DNA from 4 places in the Arthrobacter sp. TJ-236 genome. Region 2 is predicted to be linked to each of the others. Evidence: riboswitches for the same ligand, from Rfam matches in the RefSeq annotation. Region 2 holds a riboswitch; each other region holds the start of a gene.
The links. Region 2 has a riboswitch for cyclic di-AMP ahead of AC4D16_RS14310 (LysM peptidoglycan-binding domain-containing protein). Riboswitches for the same ligand answer to the same signal wherever they lie in the genome.

Region 1 (4,471 bases), on a different contig from region 2:
AACGTGACGACCGCAAGTGGTTCGTACCCAGCATTCAGAACGAGTGTGCGCATTCGACGAGCCTCATCGCTGACCTGTTCCCCGCTACCGGTTGCCAGTCGGGACGACGGGAGAAGAGCTTCGAAAGTGACACTGCAAGAGTAAGCCGGACACGGGGCAGCCGCTAATCACGCGGCTCCGCAGGGCTGCAGGTGTCGTTCCGCCCCTCGGCATGCACGGGCTCACGGGACGGCAGTCTGTTAAACGCGAAAGGACCGGCGGGTGGCCGGTCCTTTCGTGAAGCGTCGGTGCGGAAGCGTCAGCCGCCCACGCGGATGTAGACACCGCCGGAGCCGAGCTCGGCCGGTGCGATCACCGTCGTGTTGCCGTTGAAGCCGCCGTGGACCGCCTGGCCACCGCCGATGTACACCGCGATGTGAGCCATGCCCATGCCGCCGTCGGCGTAGTAGATGAGGTCACCCGGGATGGCTTCGCCCGCGCTGACCGTGCGGCCGAGGGAGAGGTAGCCGGCGGGCCAGCCGTGGAAGTTGATGCCGGCGGCGGCCAGCGCGTTGCTCGCCAGTCGCGTGCAGTCCTGCATGACGCCGAGCTGGCCCTGGGCCGCGGCGGCGATGGTGGCCGCGACTCCCGAGGAAACGGCCGGCGGGGCAACTGCGGGAGCAGCGGGAGCTGCGACGCGCGCCGCGACCGGAGCGGCGACGGGCGCTGCGACCACGGGAGCAGGAGCCACGACAGCCGGAGCGACGACCGGTGCAACCGCTGCGGGCTGGACGACCGGAGCGGGCGCCGGGGCGGCAACCGGAGCCTCGACCACGGGAGCGGGTGCCGGAGGAGGGACGACCACGGGAGCGGCCTGGACCTTGACAGGCGTCCGGTTGAAGGCGACGGTCGTGGTGTTCGCCGCGACGACCGCGGTCCGCTCGACGGTGACGGTCAGCTTGGTGGTAGCGACCTCACGCTGCGGCTGGAGGTCCGCCGCGTTGGCGGCGACGCCGCTGGTGAGGACGAGACCGGAGGCTGCGGCGATGACCGCAGCCTGCCGTCCCATGCCGCCGGCGTTGCTGGTGACGGCCCTCGCGAGGTCCGAGAAACTCTGCGTGTCCCCGCGGTGGCGGGCGATCGTGGCGCGTGTCATGAAGGTCTCCGGGTATGAGGGGTTTAGCGGACGCGGACGAAGCTGGCGCCGGGGAGGTCGGACAGGCTGTGCAGACCGGTGTTCATACCGTTCAGACCGCCGCTGATGACCTGGCCGTTACCGACGTAGATGGCGACGTGGCCGCCGGTGATGACCAGATCGCCGGGAGCGGGCGAACCCACCACATCGCCGTACTGGAAGAACTGACCCGGTGCGAGGTCGCCGACCGACTTGCCGACCGAGCGCAGCGCCTTCTCGACCATGGCCGTGCAGTCCTGCGCCACGCCGATCTGCGCGTAGGCACTGCCGACGAGCCCGTCGGCCACACCGGAGGCGGCGGCGACGGGGGCGGCCGGCGCGGGAGCGGGCTGCGCCACGGCGACGGGAGCCGGGGCGGCGACGACGGCGACGGGTGCCGGAGCCTGCACGGCGACCGGTGCCGGAGCCTGCACGGCGACGGGCGCCGGCGCCTGCACGACCACGGGTGCCGGAGTCGGCGCGGCAACGGGCGCCTCGACGACGACGGGAGCCGGCTCCGGCGCCTTCTCCGGCGCCTTCTCGACGGCGACCGGGACGAGCTCGAACGCGACCTCGGCCGTGGCCGGGACGGTGACCTCGGCGGTGACGACGCGGGAGACGGTGAGGGTGGAGGCCTGGGCCTCACGCTCGGCGGAAGCCGCTCCGTGAGCCGGCAGACCGGCGGTGAGGACGAGACCCGACGCTGCGACGATGACGGCTGCCTGGCGGCCGACTGATCCTGCGTTGGACGAGACGGCGGCGGACAGTGCGGTCAGCGGGCTGACGGTTTGGGGCGCGCGGTGGCGGCCCAGCGTGGTGCTGGTGGACACGTTGGATTACCTCTCCCAACGCCTGCGAGGTGAGCTGTCGGATTCGGATGGGAGTCACCCGGCCGCTGCGAGCAGCGACTTAACCCCAAGGACCTCTCGAAAGAAGTCCACAAATTGGTTCCCCCGCCTCTGCCATGCGAATGGTGCGAACGGACCTCGAGCAATGGCAGAGCTAGGCGATTTGCAGGAGGGTGCCGGATCTAGAGCGAATTTGGCACGGGATGAAGGCTACCCGAGAACCAGCGGTATGTCACGTTCTGGTCACGGTCCTCAGGCTGCTTGCCTTTCCGGCCACCGTGCGGCGCTCCCGGGAAGGGTCAGGCGTCGACCGACACGAAGACGTGCGAGGCCACTTCGGGAGGCAGTTCGAGGGCGCCCTCGACCCCGGGGACGCGGACCGACACGTAGCCGCCCACCGATTCCAGGCTCAGGCTCGCGCCGGGTCGCAGGCCGCCCTCGTCGAGCTGGGTGAGGAGCTCCGGGTCCACCTGGATGGGCTCGGCGAGCCGGACGAGGGTCACGGCGCTCTCGGGTGAGTACGTGCCCATGGCGGCCAGGAGCGTCACGACGCCGTCGGTGAACTGCTCGGTCTGGACGCCACCGAGCGCCTCGAGGCCGGGGATGGGATTACCGTACGGGGACTGCGAGGGCTTGCCCAGCAGTTCGTAGAGCCTGCGCTCCACGCGCTCGCTCATGACGTGCTCCCACCGGCAGGCCTCGTCGTGCACGTACGCCCAGTCGAGGCCGATCACGTCGCTGAGCAGGCGCTCGGCCAGACGGTGCTTGCGCATGACCTCCGTGGCCCGGCGGCGTCCCACCTCCGTGAGTTCGAGATGCCGGTCCCCCGAGACCACCACGAGCCCGTCGCGCTCCATGCGTCCGATCGTCTGCGAGACGGTGGGCCCGGAGTGCCGCAGCCTCTCGGCGATCCGTGCCCGGAGCGCCACGATGTTCTCCTCCTCGAGCTCGAGGATGGTCCGCAGGTACATCTCGGTGGTGTCGATGAGGTCCGTCATGCGGTTCAGCTCCTTGGTGCGGTGCGGGTTCGCGGCTGGAGGGCCGCGCGCGGCCGGCGGTCAGGTCCGCCTCAGCCTGCGCCTCGCCACGCTTCCCAAGGTTAACCCATGGCGACGGGCAGGGCCGGTGCGCGCGCGCCTGCGGCGCCGTCCCGCGCGGGTACCGCGCCGCCGTCGCGGGCTCGTCACGGACAGGGGCCGCGTGCCCGGGCTGGGGCAGAATGAGGGGCACACGCCGCCGCCGACCACCTGGAGCATCCTTGACCGACCTGCCGCGCATCCCCGACCACCTCCTGCCCGCCGACGGCCGCTTCGGCGCGGGCCCGTCCAAGGTGCGCGGCGCGCAGCTGGACGCCCTCGTGCGCGCGGGCAGCACGCTCCTCGGCACCTCGCACCGCCAGGCGCCCGTCAGGAACCTCGTGGGTGACGTCCGCGAGGGCCTCATGACCTTCTTCGGCGCCCCCGAGGGCTACGAGGTGATCCTCGGCGTCGGCGGATCCACAGCCTTCTGGGACGCGGCGGCGTTCGGTCTCGTGGAGGCGAAGGCGCAGCACCTCTCCTTCGGTGAGTTCGGATCGAAGTTCGCGTCGGCCACGGACAAGGCCCCGTTCCTCGAGCCCTCGAGCATCATCACGTCCCCTCCGGGCGCTCGTCCGGATGCCGTCGCGGAGGCGGGCGTGGACACCTACGCCTGGCCGCAGAACGAGACCTCGACCGGCGTCGCGGCGCCCGTACGGCGCGTGGACGGGACGGACGACGGCGCCCTGACGGTCATCGACGCCACCTCCGCGGCCGGCGGGCTGCACGTGGACGTCGCCGAGACGGACGTCTACTACTTCGCCCCGCAGAAGAACTTCGCCTCCGACGGTGGGCTGTGGCTGGGGCTCTTCTCCCCCGCGGCGCTCGACCGCGTGGCGCGTATCAGGGCGGGCGGGCGGTGGATCCCCGATTTCCTCGACCTGCAGACGGCGGTGGAGAACTCCCGCCTGAACCAGACCTACAACACGCCCTCGCTCTCCACCCTCGTGACCCTCGACGCCCAGGTGCAGTGGCTGAACGCCGAGGGCGGACTGCCGTTCGCCACGTCGCGCACCGCGGACTCCGCGGGGCGCCTGTACGCCTGGGCCGAGGCCTCATCGGTCGCGTCCCCCTACGTCACGCGGCCGGAGTACCGTTCGAACGTGATCGTCACGGTGGACTTCGAGGAGACCGTGGACGCCGCACGGGTGGCCGCGATCCTCCGCGCCAACGGAGTGGTGGACGTCGAGCCGTACCGCAAGCTCGGCCGCAACCAGCTGCGCATCGCCACCTTCGTGTCGATCGAGCCGGACGACGTCTCGGCGCTGATCGCGTGCATCGACCACACGGTGGAGCACCTGCTCGGGTAGGCCGTGGCCGCCTACTCGGCGGCTCTCTCCTCGACGCCCGCCTCGTGCTCGATCCGGAGGCGGCGCGGGGCGGTGCGGTCGTAC
Region 2 (4,471 bases):
GTTGAGCTTCATCCTGTTCCTCAAGATGTGCGACGAGCGCCAGAACAACTCTCTGGTGCCCGAGCCGGTGTTCCCGCCGCACCTCGACATCTCGTGGGACCGCCTGGCGTCGCTGAGCGGCGATGCGCTTGAGACCGAGTACCAGCGCATCCTTCGTGAACTGGGCAAACTGCCCACGAATCTCGGGGTGGTGTTCCGTAAGGCCCAGAACCGCATCCAGGAGCCTGCGCTCCTCCGGAAGCTCATCAAGGACCTGATCGGCTCGGAGGCGTGGTCGGTGGGCGGTGACGTCAACGGGGACGCCTACGAGGCCCTCCTGCAGCGGTCGGCGTCCGACGTGAAGTCCGGAGCTGGCCAGTATTTCACGCCACGAGCGCTTATCCACGCCATGGTTGAGGTCATGGCCCCGACGCCGGCGGACACCATCACCGATCCTGCCTGCGGAACCGGTGGCTTCCTGCTGAGCGCCATCGAACATATCGAGAAGCATCACGGCCGGCACATGACGCCCGAGCAGCGCCGGGACCTGAGCGAGGGGCGCACCGTCCGAGGCGCGGAGTTGGTCGACTCGACCGCCCGGCTCGCCACCATGAATCTGTTCCTCCACGGCGTGGGGCGCATCACCGGTGATCCCGTCATCGATGTTCAGGACGCATTGGCGACCACTCCTGGCCAGCACTACTCCCTTGTGCTGGCAAACCCGCCATTCGGCAAGAAGTCCTCCATCACCGTGGTGGGAGAAACGGGCAAGGCCGAGCGTGAGGACGTCTCCTACTCGAGGCAGGACTTCTGGGTCACGACCACCAACAAGCAACTGAACTTCCTCCAGCACATCGCAAGCCTGCTCAAGCGCGACGGACGAGCCGCCGTCGTCGTGCCGGACAACGTCCTCTTCGAGGGCGGCGTCGGCGAGACGATCAGGGCTCGCCTCCTCAAGGAGTTCGATGTGCACACGCTGCTGAGGCTCCCCACCGGAATCTTCTACGCCGGAGGCGTCAAAGCGAACGTGCTGTTCTTCGATCGGAAACGCGCGCGCCCGGAGAAGGCGTGGACGGAGAAGCTCTGGGTGTATGACTTCCGCGTGGGTCAGCACTTCACCATGAAGCAGAACCCGCTGCGGGACGAGCACCTAGCGGACTTCGTGGAGGCGTACAAGCCGAGTGACCGTTCAGGGCGTCAGGAGTCGGAGCGATTCAAAGCCTTCACGTACGAGGAGCTCGTCGCTCGTGACAAGCTCAATCTCGACATCACCTGGCTCAAGGATCCAGCCCTGGAGAACGCGGACGACGGTGTTCCGCCCGAGATCATCGCCGCGGAGATCGTGGAGGACCTGCAGGCTGCCCTGCTCGAGTTCCAAGCTGTCGCGGACGCATTGGCGGAGCGTGCCGCGACAACGGCTCGGCGGCGCGCAACAGACATTCACGAGAACGTCCTTGCGCCCTCCAGCGAAGCGTAGGTCAGACGGGATGGACGGATGGCGGAGGGCAGCGCGGGTTCAGGAGCGGCGCTTCTGGAGCACCCTCGTGATCGTCGGCGCGCTCCTCAGCCTCACGCTGGTCAGTAGCCTCCTCCTGACCGCGCGAGTCTCCGGCGGCAGCATGTCGGCGGGCTTCTACGTGCAGCAGGGTGTGCTGCTCGCGGTCAGTGCGATGGGCACGGCCCTTGCCGTCCGCCGCTGGCGTCGCGTCCGCCGATGAGGGCTTGTGCGGGCCCCGGGCACCTCCTGGCGGAGGCCTGTCAAGAAGGCCGGCGCCAGATGGTACGTCCCGTTACGCAAATGTGACAAACCGACGAGGGTCCGGCTAGGGTCACACCAGCGTCTCCGTCCACGTGAGACGCTTCCGGACGGATTGCCGAGCCCTGCCGCCGACCGGAATACGTCCGCACACACGAAAGGCAGGGACGGGGGAACCATCAGTTCCACCGGGCGCCCAGGTTTCCCTGCAGGCGTCCTCGGGGTTAAGTCGCACACCACCGCCGTATCCAGCGGTGTCCGCGGCCGGGTGACTCCCATCCGAACCCGACAGCTCACCCCGCAGGCATGGGAGAGGTACAGAACCATGTCACGAATCACTTCACCGGCACGCCACAGGGCCGACGTCGAGGGCAACCTCGCACTGCAGGCACTCGGCCGCATCGCCGGCGCGCACGCAACGACCGTCGGCCGCCCGGTCGCCGTCATCGCGGTCACCTCCGGCCTCGCGTTCGGCGCGATGGGAACGGCCAACGCCGGCACCTACACCGACGCCGCGACGAACTACACCTCGGTGGCCTCCACCGTGGCGGCCACTGCTGTCGCCGGCTCCACGCACACCGTCGCCGCCGGTGACACCCTGGGTGCCATCTCCGCACGCTACGGAGCGGACCTCACCTCGGTCCTGACCGCGAACGGCCTCTCGCTCGCATCGGTCATCTTCCCCGGTCAGTCGATCACGATCCCCACCGCCGGATCGGCCGTCACCGCGCCGGCCCAGACGGTGTCCGCTCCGGTTGCCGCTGCACCTGCGGCTCCTGCCTACCAGCAGGCCGCCGCTGTTGCACCGGCCGTGTCCACGGCGCCCGGGTCGGGTGTCTACCTGGCCTCGGCAGCGATCACCCCGGTACCCGTGCACGCCTCGTCGGTCGCTGCAGCGCCCTCGGGCAATGCGGCAGCGGCCATCCTCGGATCGGCTCAGGCGCAGCTTCGCGCCGGCGCCGTCCAGGACTGCACCGTGCTGGCCGAGAAGGCACTGCGTGCCGCCGGGATCTCCGTGGGCGACCTCGGCCCGGCTCAGTTCTTCCAGTTCGGGGCCCGGGTGTCCGCCCCGGCTCCCGGGGACCTCGTGATCACCGGCGGTCACGTGGCGGTCTACGCCGGTGGCGGTCAGGTCATCAGCAGCGGCATGAACGGCATCAACGCCACCATGCAGCACCCCCTCTCGGACCTCCCGGGAGCATCCTTCGTGCGGGTCGGCGCCTAAGCGTCCGAACGAACCGTTCGATCCTTGAACGGGAAGCGGCAGGTGCTTGGACGGGGCGCCTGCCGCTTCCTTCGTTGAGAGATCCGGATGAAGGGCTCGACGACGACCACCGCGCGGTTGAGGCACTGAGCCTGCGCTGGGGGAGTCGTCCGGGATGCCGCGCAGGACCAGGTGATGAGCATCCGCCATGTCGGTTCGACCGCCGTACCGCGGCTCCTGGCGAAGCCGGTCCTCGACGTCGACCTCACCGCCGTCGACTTGTTCCGCGAGACGCTGTTTCTCGCACCCCTCCACGGCCTGGGCTTCAGATTGATTTTCCGGGTCGAGATCGCGGGGGACCCCCACCTCCACCTGACCCTGGGATCGCCGAACACGAATCTCCACGTCTGGGGTCCGTCGGCCGTCGAGCCTCGGAGGCATCTGCTCTTCCTCGACCGGCTCCGGTCCAGCGACGCGGATCGGGAGTACTACGCAGCCGCCAAGCGCGAGGCGATCCTCGACGGCGAGGGGTCCTACAACGACCTCAAGGCAGCTGCCGTGTACGACATCTACGAGAATGCCTTCCGCGCGGACCCCCTCCATCCTCACGATGCTCGTCCGCGCTCGGTCCGATCACCCGGATGAGGAGCGCCTCGCGGCGAGGACGTCCTGGATACCCGGCACGCACCCCTCGTTCTGCAGCGACGTGGTGTCGCCGAGCGCGGACCCCTCGTAGAGCTGCGTGAGCAGGCGCCGCATGATCTTGCCTGAACGCGTCTTCGGCACGTCCTGCACGACGACGACGGCGGCCGGGCGCGCGATCGGCCCGATCACCGCGGCCACGTGAGCCCGGAGGATCCCCACGACGTCGTCCTCAGGGGCTGCCCCCGCCGCCAGCACCACGAACGCGACCACCGCATGCCCGGTCAGAGGATCCGCGACGGGACACGCCCCCGCCTCGACCACGAGCGGATGGGCCACGAGCGCGGACTCGATCTCGATGGTGGAGAGGCGATGCCCCGAGATGTTGATGACGTCGTCCACGCGCCCGAGGATCCAGGTGTCGCCGTCGTCGTCGTACCGGGCGCCGTCACCGGCGAGGAACCAGCCCTGCGCCGCGAAGGTCCGCCAGTACGCGTCGAGGTAGCGCTGCGGATTCCCCCAGACCGTCCGTGCCATGGCAGGGCCGTGGCGGTCCACGACGATGAACCCCTGGACGCCGGGGCGAACCGCCTGCCCGTGCTCGTCCACGATCCGCGTGCCGACCCCGGGCAGGGGACGTGCCGCGCAACCCGCCTTGAACGCGGTGTCCGAGGGGCTGGGGGAGAGCACCGTGGCGCCGGTCTCGGACTGCCACCAGGTGTCGACGACGGGAACCTCGTCCCGCCCCAGGTTCCGGCGGAACCACCGCCACGCCTCCGGGTTGATCGCCTCGCCCACGGTGCCGAGCACGCGGATGCTCGAGAGGTCGTAGGTGTCGGGGACGCCGTCGGGGAACCACCCCATGAGCGAGCGGACCAGCGTGGGCGCGG
Region 3 (4,471 bases), on a different contig from region 2:
CGGTGCCTGGAGCCCCTGCGGTTCGACCGCGAGGTCGACATCCAGGAGCTGTTCTTCTACGACGACGCGGAATCGCTGTCGGAGGAGGACGAAGAAGTGCACAGGGTGGAGAACGAGACGATCGACCTGGAGCCCGTTCTGCGGGATGCAGTGGTCACCTCGCTGCCCTTCCAGCCGGTGTGCCGGGAGGATTGCCTGGGATTGTGCTCCGAATGCGGAGCACGCCTGAACGACGATCCCGATCACCACCACGAAGTTCTGGACCCCCGCTGGTCAGCCCTTGCCGGGTTGACGGGCACCGCCGCCGAGCATGACGCGGCACCCAAGTCAGAGTCAGACGAGAGAGAAAAGAGTTAGCCGTGGCTGTCCCGAAGCGGAAAATGTCCCGCGCGAATACCCGCGCACGCCGGTCCCAGTGGAAGGCAACCGCCCCCAAGCTGGTCAAGACCCTCGAGAACGGTCGCGTCACCTACAGCCTCGCCCACCAGGCCAAGGTCGTCACCGACTCGGCCGGCACGCCGCTGTTCCTCGAGTACAAGGGCCGGAAGGTCGCCGACGTCTGATGTCGGATCCGGTCCCTGCCTGGCGAAGGTCCGGCGGGGTCGGCTGAAGCTTTCATGAAGAACACCGCAGAACTCACGAAGCGTCTCGGGGTCGACATCGACTCCGAGACGCTTCGTCTTGCCCTGACACACAGGTCCTACGCCTACGAGCGCGGTGGCATCCCCACGAACGAACGCCTCGAATTCCTCGGCGACTCCGTTCTCGGGCTGTCGGTCACCGATGCCCTCTACCGGGACAACCCCGACCTGTCCGAGGGTGAGCTCGCCAAGCGCCGCTCGGCGGTCGTGAGCACGAAGGCCCTCGCCGGAGTGGCCCGCAGCCTGGACCTCGGCAGCCACGTGCTGCTCGGGCAGGGCGAGAAACTGACGAACGGCCGTGACAAGGCCTCCATCCTCGCGGACACCATGGAGGCCGTGATCGGCGCCGCGTACCTCACGCACGGCATCGAGACGGCCCGCGCCATGGTCATGCGGCTGATCGCCCCCCTCCTCGCCGACTCCGCCGTCCTGGGTGGCGGCACCGATTGGAAGACACGCATCCAGGAGGCGGCTGCAAGCCGACGCCTGGGGCTCATCGACTACCGGGTCGCAGGCGTGGGCCCCGATCACGCGCGCACCTTCACCGCGCGTCTGGTGATCGGCGGCGTCGAGTACGGCTCCGGTACAGGGCCGTCCAAGAAGGAGGCGGAACAGGCCGCCGCCGCGGAGACCTGGGTGCTGCTGTCGGACGGCGCGACCGACCCCGACGCGCCGCAGCCCGTCCTGCCGTCGGGCGCCCCGGAAGCCTCGCACCCCTCGGATTCCCACGCACCCCCGTCACTGCCCGGGGCCGAGATGTCCCGCACGCACGACAACGGTTCCTGAGTGCCTGAACTCCCGGAGGTCGAGGTCGTCCGGCGCGGGCTCGCGCGATGGGTGACGGGCCGGACGATCCAGGACGTGGAGGTCGTGGACCCCCGCTCCCTGCGCAGGCACCTCCTGGGCGCCGAGGACTTCCGACAGAACCTCGAGGGTGTCACGGTGCGGGACGTGGTGCGCCGCGGCAAGTTCCTGTGGATGCCCCTCGAGGAGGCGGCCGGCAGCGAGCAGGCGCCGACCGTCGCGCTCATGGCCCATCTCGGCATGAGCGGCCAGCTGCTCATCGAGGAGCCCGGGGCGGCACGGGAGAAGCACCTCAAGGTCCGGCTCGGACTGTCCCCGGCGACCGGACCGGACGGCGAGCGTCTGCCCACGGACCTCCGGTTCGTCGACCAGCGGATCTTCGGCGGCATGTTCCTCGCCGATCTCGACCCCACGGGCGACGGCGGTGCAGGCGGCCTCGGCGCCGAGCAGCTGACGCTGATCCCGAGGCAGGCCGCGCACATCGCCCGCGATCCGCTGGACCCGATCTTCTCCACCGCGACCTTCCACCAGCGGTTGCGTGCCCGCAGGACGGGGCTGAAGCGTGCGCTCCTCGATCAGGGCCTCATCTCCGGCATCGGGAACATCTACGCGGACGAGGCCCTCTGGGCGGCCCGGCTGCACTACGCCCGGCCGACCGACACCATGCGCCGCCCCGACACCGATCGGGTCGTCGACGCCGTGCGTGGGGTCATGGAGCGTGCGCTGGAAGCCGGCGGCACGAGTTTCGACTCGCTCTACGTCAACGTTAACGGTACCTCCGGCTACTTCGCCCGCGAACTGGAGGCCTACGGGCGCGAGGGTGAGCCCTGCCGCCGGTGTGCCGCGGCAGGCCGTGTCACCCTGATGCGACGAGAGTCCTTCATGAACCGTTCGTCCTTCTTCTGCCCCGTCTGCCAGCCGCGTCCGCGGTCGGCGAGATTATAGTCATCAGCGCCGCCGAGGCCAGACTGCGAGGCAGGCGTGATCCGAACGTGACAGGAACGTGATCGCCGCGTACCGTTGTTCCAGCGCCCGCCCACCTCGGGGGGTCGCCCTTCCTCTCTTTGCCTAACCCTGTCGATGAGGACGGACCGTTCGAACACCACATTCGACAGGGGCGGGGGAACCGAAAGCGGGCTTTCTCACAAGTCCTAGGGGTAAAGACACGCATTGACCGGCACTGGGGCGGCGGTCGATGACATGACGTGTCCGGATGTCCCATCCGAACCCGACAGCTAACTTCGTAGGCATCGGGAAAGGCAACAACATGTCACATAACCGTCATATCGCGCGCCACCGGGCCGTTCCGTCGCGCACCAACCCTCTCGTCACCGCCTCACGCGCCGTCGGCGCAAGCGCCTCGGCCGCAGGTAAGCCCGCCGTCGTCGTCGTCGCCGCCTCCGGCATCCTCTTGGGAGCAGCGCTCCCGGCCAGTGCCGCGGGCGAGGTGACCGTCGGCACCGTCGCCGCCACCACCGCACCGGTCACCACCGTCGCGGCTCCCGCGGCAGGGACCTACACGGTCCGGTCCGGCGACACGCTCGGCGGCATCGCAGCGGCCCACGGCGTCAGCCTGGACACGCTCTTCGCGGCCAACGGTCTCGGACACGGCTCCGTGATCTACCCGGGGCAGACGATCGCCCTGGGCGGCGCACCGGTTGCGCAGCAGTCGGCGGTCGCGGCTCCCGCAGCCGCTCCTGCTGTCTTCTCGGCGTCCACGTCGACGCAGGGCGCGGGCAACACGACCGGCCTCACCACGCAGTCGGCATCCTCCATCACTCCGATGTCCGGCATCGTCGGAACGGCGATGAGCGGCGAGGGTTCCGGTTACGTCTACGGGGGCACGTCCTTCGGCGCCTGGGACTGCTCCGGCTTCGTGCAGTGGGTGTACGCCCAGCACGGCGTACAGCTGCCCCGTGTGACCCACGCGCAGTTCGACGCGCTGCAGCCGACGACCACCCCGCAGCCGGGAGACCTCGTCAGCCAGAACGGCGGCAGCCATGTGGGGATCTACCTGGGCAACGGGCAGATGATCAGCGCGCTGAACCCCTCGCAGGGCACGCAGGTCCACCCCGTCACGGCGATGGCCGTCGATGGGTACTACACGCGCTAGGCCATCCGCCGGCAGCGCCGGGTACAGCGGACGAAGGACGGGATGCAGAGCATCCCGTCCTTCGTCATTCCCAGCCGCTACGCGTCATGGCTGTTCTGCAGCGCGGCCGTTGTGCCGGACGACCCGCCGTCCGATGACTGGCGGGCACGTCCGTGCAGCCGTGGTCCTCAGACGCCGCCGTAGTGGGCGGCGAGCCTCCGGAAGCCCTCGTCGATACTGACGGACGGGCTCCAGTCGAGCACCTGTCGCGTCCGCCGCTGGTCGAACCAGTGGGCGGTGGAGAGCTGTTCGGCGAGGAATCGGGTCATCGGTGGCTCGTCCTCGCGTCCCAGGCGCATCCACGCACGTTCGATCACGGCCCCGGCCCCGCGGGCCACACTGCCGGGGATCGACCAGCGTGGAGGTTCCACGCCCCCCGCCCTGCAGATACCTGCGAGGAGTTCGGCGATGGGGCGGGGTTCGCCGTTGGTGACGACGACGGCCCGGCCGGCGGCGGCGTCCATCCTGGCGAGGCACGCGACGATCGCCGACGCCGCGTTGTCCACATACGTGGTGTCGATCAGGGATGTGCCGTGGCCGAGCAGCGGGAGCCGCCCACGCCGGGCGCGCTCGATCACCCGCTCCACGAGCTGGGTGTCGCCGGGGCCCCAGACGACGTGCGGCCGGACCGCCGCCACGCGGAGGCCGGTCCCGGACCGACCGAGCGCCAGGACTTCGGCTGCGGCCTTCGTCCGTGCGTAGGTGCCCCGCGCCCGGTCGGGATCGGCGGGTCCGGCGGGTGCGCCCACCAGTGAGGCCCCGAGGTGCGCAACGGAGGGGGAGGAGACGTGGACGACGTCGGCGACACCATGCCGGACCGCGGCGTCGAGGACGTACCGCGTGCCATCGACGTTGATGCGCCGGAAGTCCTCGA
Region 4 (4,471 bases), on a different contig from region 2:
GAAGGGCAAGGACCCCTCGCTCGAGTACTTCCAGTGCCGTACCGCGGAGGTGACCCTCCGCGAGCCGCTGGAGGTGCAGCTCGACGGCGACCCGCTGGGCAAGGCGACGCACATGGCGTTCGAGGTCAAGCCAGACGCCCTACGCCTGCGGATGCCCCTCGGGTACAAGGACCCCGCGGTGGTCAGCGACCCGCTACCCTGACGGGTGAGAACCGGGGCCCCGCCCCGGCCCCGATTCCCGTCAGGAGACGAATGCCCTCGCTCGGCGAACTGATCGCTCCGCGTCGGCTCGGTGGCAGCTTCCGGTGGCTGCTCGCCTCCACCTGGACCAGCAACGTCGGTGACGGCATCGCGCTCTCGGCGGCTCCCCTGCTGATCGCCTCGGTGACGTCGTCGCCGTTCCTCGTCGCCGCCGGCGCCATGATGCAGATCCTCCCGTGGCTCCTGTTCGGGCTCGTGGCGGGATCCGTCGCGGATCACCATGACCGCCGTCGTCTCGTCATGCTCGCCAACGGGGTGCGGGCCGTGATCGTCACGGGCCTCGTGGCGGTGCTCGTGACCGGCCAGGTGAGTATCTGGGTGGTGCTGGTCTCGGCGTTCCTCTACGGCACCGCGGAGGTGTTCGCGGACACGGCAGGCAGCACGCTGCTTCCCATGACGGTCCCGTCGGCAGACCTCGGACCCGGCAATGCCCGCATGCAGGCCGGGTATCTGGTGGCCAACCAGCTCGTCGGGCCACCGCTCGGCGCCTTCCTCTTCGCGATCGGCTCGTTCTGGCCGTTCACGGTGCAGGTCCTCTGCGTGAGCCTCGCGGTCGTCCTCGTGGCCCGGATGGCGCGGACACCCCGTCCGCAGCAGGAACCTTCGGCCCTCGTCGAGGGCGCCCGCCCCCGTCCCATCCGCGAGGGCCTCGCCTGGCTCCGCGGCAACGCGCCCGTGCGGACCCTGATCCTCATCATCCTGATCTTCAATGTCACGTGGGCTGCTCCGTGGAGCGTCCTCGTGCTCTATGCCACCGACTACCTGGGCCTCACCGCCGTCGGCTACGGCCTGCTCGCCACCTCGGCCGCCCTCGGCGGGCTCGTGGGCGTCAGCTCCTTCGGCTGGCTCGAGCGCCGGGTGCGCCTGGCCACGCTCATGCGCGTGTGCCTCAGCCTCGAGGTGGTGATGCACCTGGCCTTCGCCCTCACGACGTCGGCCGCCGTCGCGTACGTGATCATGTTCGGCTTCGGCGTCTACGCCTTCATCTGGACCACCATCTCGACGACCGTGCGGCAGCGTCTTGTCCCGATGCCGCTCCAGGGGCGGATCGGCTCGGTGAACCTGGTCGGCGTGTTCGGCGGGCTCGTGATCGGGCAGCTGCTCGGCGGGCTCATCGCCCAGGTGTGGGGGCTCACCGGGCCGTGGTGGTTCGCCTTCGCCGGCTCGGCGATCACGCTGGCCCTGATGTGGCGCGCCATCTCGAACATCTCGGCCGCCGCTCCCGCGCTCGAGGGCTAGAGCCAGGGCTGCGGGTCCACCTTCTCGTCGCCGACCATGACCTCGAAGTGCAGGTGGCACCCGGTGGAGTTGCCCGTGCTGCCGACCGCACCGAGCGCACCACCGCGGCTCACGGCCGCTCCCTGCGCGACGTCGATGACGCTGAGGTGGTTGTAAGTGGTCTGCATGCCGTCACCGTGGTCCACGACGATCCGCTGCCCGCCGCCGTAGGCGTGCCATCCCGCCTCGACCACCGTGCCGTCGTCGGCCGCGGTGACGGGGGTGCCGCACGCGCTGGCGTAGTCGAGCCCGGTGTGGAGTTCCGTGCCGTAACCGCCCATGGGATTGACCCGGTGCCCGAAGGTGGAGGCGACGGTCCCCTCGGCGACGGGCACGGCGAAGGCCTCCCGCTCCTGGACCACGGGCGAGACCGACGCCGAGAGGGCACGCGCACTCGCGATGCTCGGGGCGATGCCGTCGGTCGCCGGGCCCGCACTCTCCAGGCGGAAGGCCACCTCCGCCCCGGAGGGCGCGGTCACTGCCGGGGCGGCCGCACCGGCGGTGACGACGGCGTCCGGCTGCGCGGCGGTCGGTGCTGCCGCGGTGGTTGACGGCGCGACCGTACCCATGAGCAGCCCGGCCGAGGCGAGCACCATGCCGGCCGTCGCGGACTGGTCGCGGAGACGTGCCAGACCGGAGCGGTTCCGAGTCCCGTTCCGGCGTGCCCGCGCGCCGTGCGGACGGCTGTGGGAGCGGCGCTCCCGGCGGCTCGGCGTCGGTTCGTCCGGCATCTCCGCGCCGGCAGGGGACGTTGTGAACAGGGCGTGGGGTTGCTCGGCGTGAACGGCCTCGAGCGGAACAGCTGGGGCAGGGTGGGTGGTCGCGGCGTCGGATCGGCCCCGCAGTTCCCGACGCGTGGGGAATTGCTGTGCGGGAACCTCCACCGCGGGAGCGCCTGCGGTGGCAGTGTCCGGCTCGGGGGTACCGACGACGGCGGCGCGGCGACCTGACGCCGGACGAACGGCACGGGCGGCACCGGCGGCGGGTGCGGCGAGCGGGAGAGGCGCGACGGGCGCCACCGGGGCCACCGGGGTTGCGGACACATCCGCTGGCGCGACGCCGATCGGGTGGAGCGCATCGTCGATCGAGCGTCGCTCCGGGACCTCTCCACGCGCCTCGCCGATCGCAGTGGCCCTCAGGGAGCGGCGGCTGGGCAGCGTGTGGCAGTCGGACCCGAGCAGGACGGGGTGCTGCTGGTGCACGCGAGCGACGGGCGCACGACGGCGCCCGGACGTAACCGTCTGGGTCAACTGCTTACCTCTCTGGGGACGCCGGCGGAGTCAGCTGTCGGGTTCGAGCAAGAGTCGACTCGGCCCCCTGCCAGGCTCCGGTGCGGACCTGCCGGATACGGCAGCGCACCACGAGCACTGTGGGAGGGCTTCACCCCGAGGCGGCCTGCGCCGCCGTGATCGTGGGTCCTCCGCCCCTGTCACGAGTTGGTCAGGCGGTCCGCTGACAGGGTTGGGCGTACGGACCTGGATCACGTCTTCGGGCTTTGCTGCTCACACTGTAGGGGAGGAAACCCGTAGTTACAATTCCGTTATACACGCTGTGAACAATCAGTGGGATACTGCGGAATCCTGCGGAAAGCCGTTGGAAAAATTGAGGTGCGCACCACCCTCAGGTCAGTTCCGCCCGGCCCTTCCGCCAATACCCCATGAAGGCCACCTGCTTGCGGTCCACGCCGACATCGCGCACCAGGTAGCGGCGGAGACCGCGCACCACAGCCGCTTCTCCCGCGATCCACGCGTAGAACGGCTGGGTGCCCGGCGGGCGGTCGGGGTTGATGGTCGACTGGACGATCGCCGTCTCGAGCAGCTGCGGGGTCTCCCACAGGATGGTGCGGTCCACGTCCACGTCCTCCGGCTCGCTGCCGCCCCGTGCATCCCCGGATCCGGCGAGGGAGACCCAGCCCGGCACCCGGACGGCGTCGCGTACGGCGGCCTCGAGCGGTTCACCGTGCGGCTTGCCGTCGCGCGGGAGCCAGGTGACGGTCACGGACGACGGCGTGTGCAGCTCCTGCACGTCCGCAGCGGTGGGCACCTCCAGGAACGCGTGCCCGCCGACGTCCGCGGGCAGCGACTCGAGGATCGCACCGATCGCGGGCACCGCGGTCTCGTCGCCGGCGAGGAGCACGTGCTGGGCGAGGCCGGGGCTCCACTCGATGCCCCCGTAGGCGCCGGCCGTCAGGCACTGCGCTGCTGCGGCGTTGGGCCCGATCACGCACACGCGGTCACCAGGGCGGCTCGCCGCGGCCCACTCGGCAGCGGGGCCGCCGCGGCCCTCGGCGTCGAGGTGCATCACGAAGTCGACGTCGATCTCCGGGACCGCGCCGTCGCAGCGCGAGGCCCGCACCGTGTAGGTGCGCATGGATCCGCGCTCCTCGGCCTCCATGGCGAGCCAGGACTGGTACCAGCTCGCGCTGTCACCGCTCGCCATCACGCCCGCGATGTCCGGGCACGGGCGTCCGGCCGAGGGGATGATGATCTTGATCCGGAGGTCGAGGCTGTCCCCGGCCACTCCGAAACCCTTCAGGCACGCCCCGCCGAAGGTGATCCGGCGGAAGTTCGGGCTGAGGTCGCGCACGCGGGTGACGGCGACGTCGAACGCCAGCACCATCGGTTCGGTGTCCGCGGCAGTACGCCGTGCGGTTCGCTCGGTCACGTCGGTCATGATGCTGCCTCCACAGGGGTGGGAACGGAGTCGTGCGGGTTGGGTCGGTAGCCGGCCTGCGGTGGCGCAGGTGCTCCGTGGCTCTCGTGTTTCTCGTTGCTCTCGTGGTCCCGGGCACCGTGGTGGCGCCCGACCGGGACCACCATGGGCGTCGCGGACACGGGGTCCTGGATGATGCGGCAGTCGAGGGTGAAGACCCCGGACACGATCTCCTCGGTGACCACGGCGGCCGGCGGACCCTCCGCGACGATCCTGCCGT

Region 1: it holds a riboswitch for cyclic di-AMP, as region 2 does, so the genes downstream of both, AC4D16_RS08925 (NlpC/P60 family protein) here and AC4D16_RS14310 (LysM peptidoglycan-binding domain-containing protein) in region 2, are expected to answer to the same signal.
Region 3: it holds a riboswitch for cyclic di-AMP, as region 2 does, so the genes downstream of both, AC4D16_RS03150 (C40 family peptidase) here and AC4D16_RS14310 (LysM peptidoglycan-binding domain-containing protein) in region 2, are expected to answer to the same signal.
Region 4: it holds a riboswitch for cyclic di-AMP, as region 2 does, so the genes downstream of both, AC4D16_RS07860 (M23 family metallopeptidase) here and AC4D16_RS14310 (LysM peptidoglycan-binding domain-containing protein) in region 2, are expected to answer to the same signal.

What each region holds. Positions count from the first base shown of each region.
Region 1 covers NZ_JBZCNI010000002.1:40,935-45,405, reverse strand. The annotation lists gene AC4D16_RS08935 (HNH endonuclease) at 1-53, opposite strand, end outside; gene AC4D16_RS08930 (NlpC/P60 family protein) at 299-1,135, opposite strand; gene AC4D16_RS08925 (NlpC/P60 family protein) at 1,159-1,983, opposite strand; cyclic di-AMP (ydaO/yuaA leader) riboswitch at 1,989-2,141, opposite strand; gene AC4D16_RS08920 (iron-dependent transcriptional repressor DtxR) at 2,301-2,999, opposite strand; gene serC (phosphoserine transaminase) at 3,221-4,387, shown strand; gene AC4D16_RS08910 (MFS transporter) at 4,399-4,471, opposite strand, start outside.
Region 2 covers NZ_JBZCNI010000003.1:443,210-447,680, forward strand. The annotation lists gene AC4D16_RS14300 (class I SAM-dependent DNA methyltransferase) at 1-1,456, shown strand, start outside; gene AC4D16_RS14305 (hypothetical protein) at 1,467-1,697, shown strand; cyclic di-AMP (ydaO/yuaA leader) riboswitch at 1,870-2,055, shown strand; gene AC4D16_RS14310 (LysM peptidoglycan-binding domain-containing protein) at 2,061-2,960, shown strand; gene AC4D16_RS14315 (GrpB family protein) at 3,132-3,584, shown strand; gene acs (acetate--CoA ligase) at 3,573-4,471, opposite strand, start outside.
Region 3 covers NZ_JBZCNI010000001.1:673,639-678,109, reverse strand. The annotation lists gene AC4D16_RS03170 (YceD family protein) at 1-357, shown strand, start outside; gene rpmF (50S ribosomal protein L32) at 360-563, shown strand; gene rnc (ribonuclease III) at 618-1,427, shown strand; gene mutM (bifunctional DNA-formamidopyrimidine glycosylase/DNA-(apurinic or apyrimidinic site) lyase) at 1,428-2,390, shown strand; cyclic di-AMP (ydaO/yuaA leader) riboswitch at 2,536-2,710, shown strand; gene AC4D16_RS03150 (C40 family peptidase) at 2,713-3,558, shown strand; gene AC4D16_RS03145 (NAD-dependent epimerase/dehydratase family protein) at 3,726-4,471, opposite strand, start outside.
Region 4 covers NZ_JBZCNI010000001.1:1,658,769-1,663,239, forward strand. The annotation lists gene AC4D16_RS07850 (diacylglycerol/lipid kinase family protein) at 1-202, shown strand, start outside; gene AC4D16_RS07855 (MFS transporter) at 253-1,500, shown strand; gene AC4D16_RS07860 (M23 family metallopeptidase) at 1,497-2,789, opposite strand; cyclic di-AMP (ydaO/yuaA leader) riboswitch at 2,793-2,996, opposite strand; gene AC4D16_RS07865 (siderophore-interacting protein) at 3,160-4,212, opposite strand; gene AC4D16_RS07870 (ABC transporter ATP-binding protein) at 4,209-4,471, opposite strand, start outside.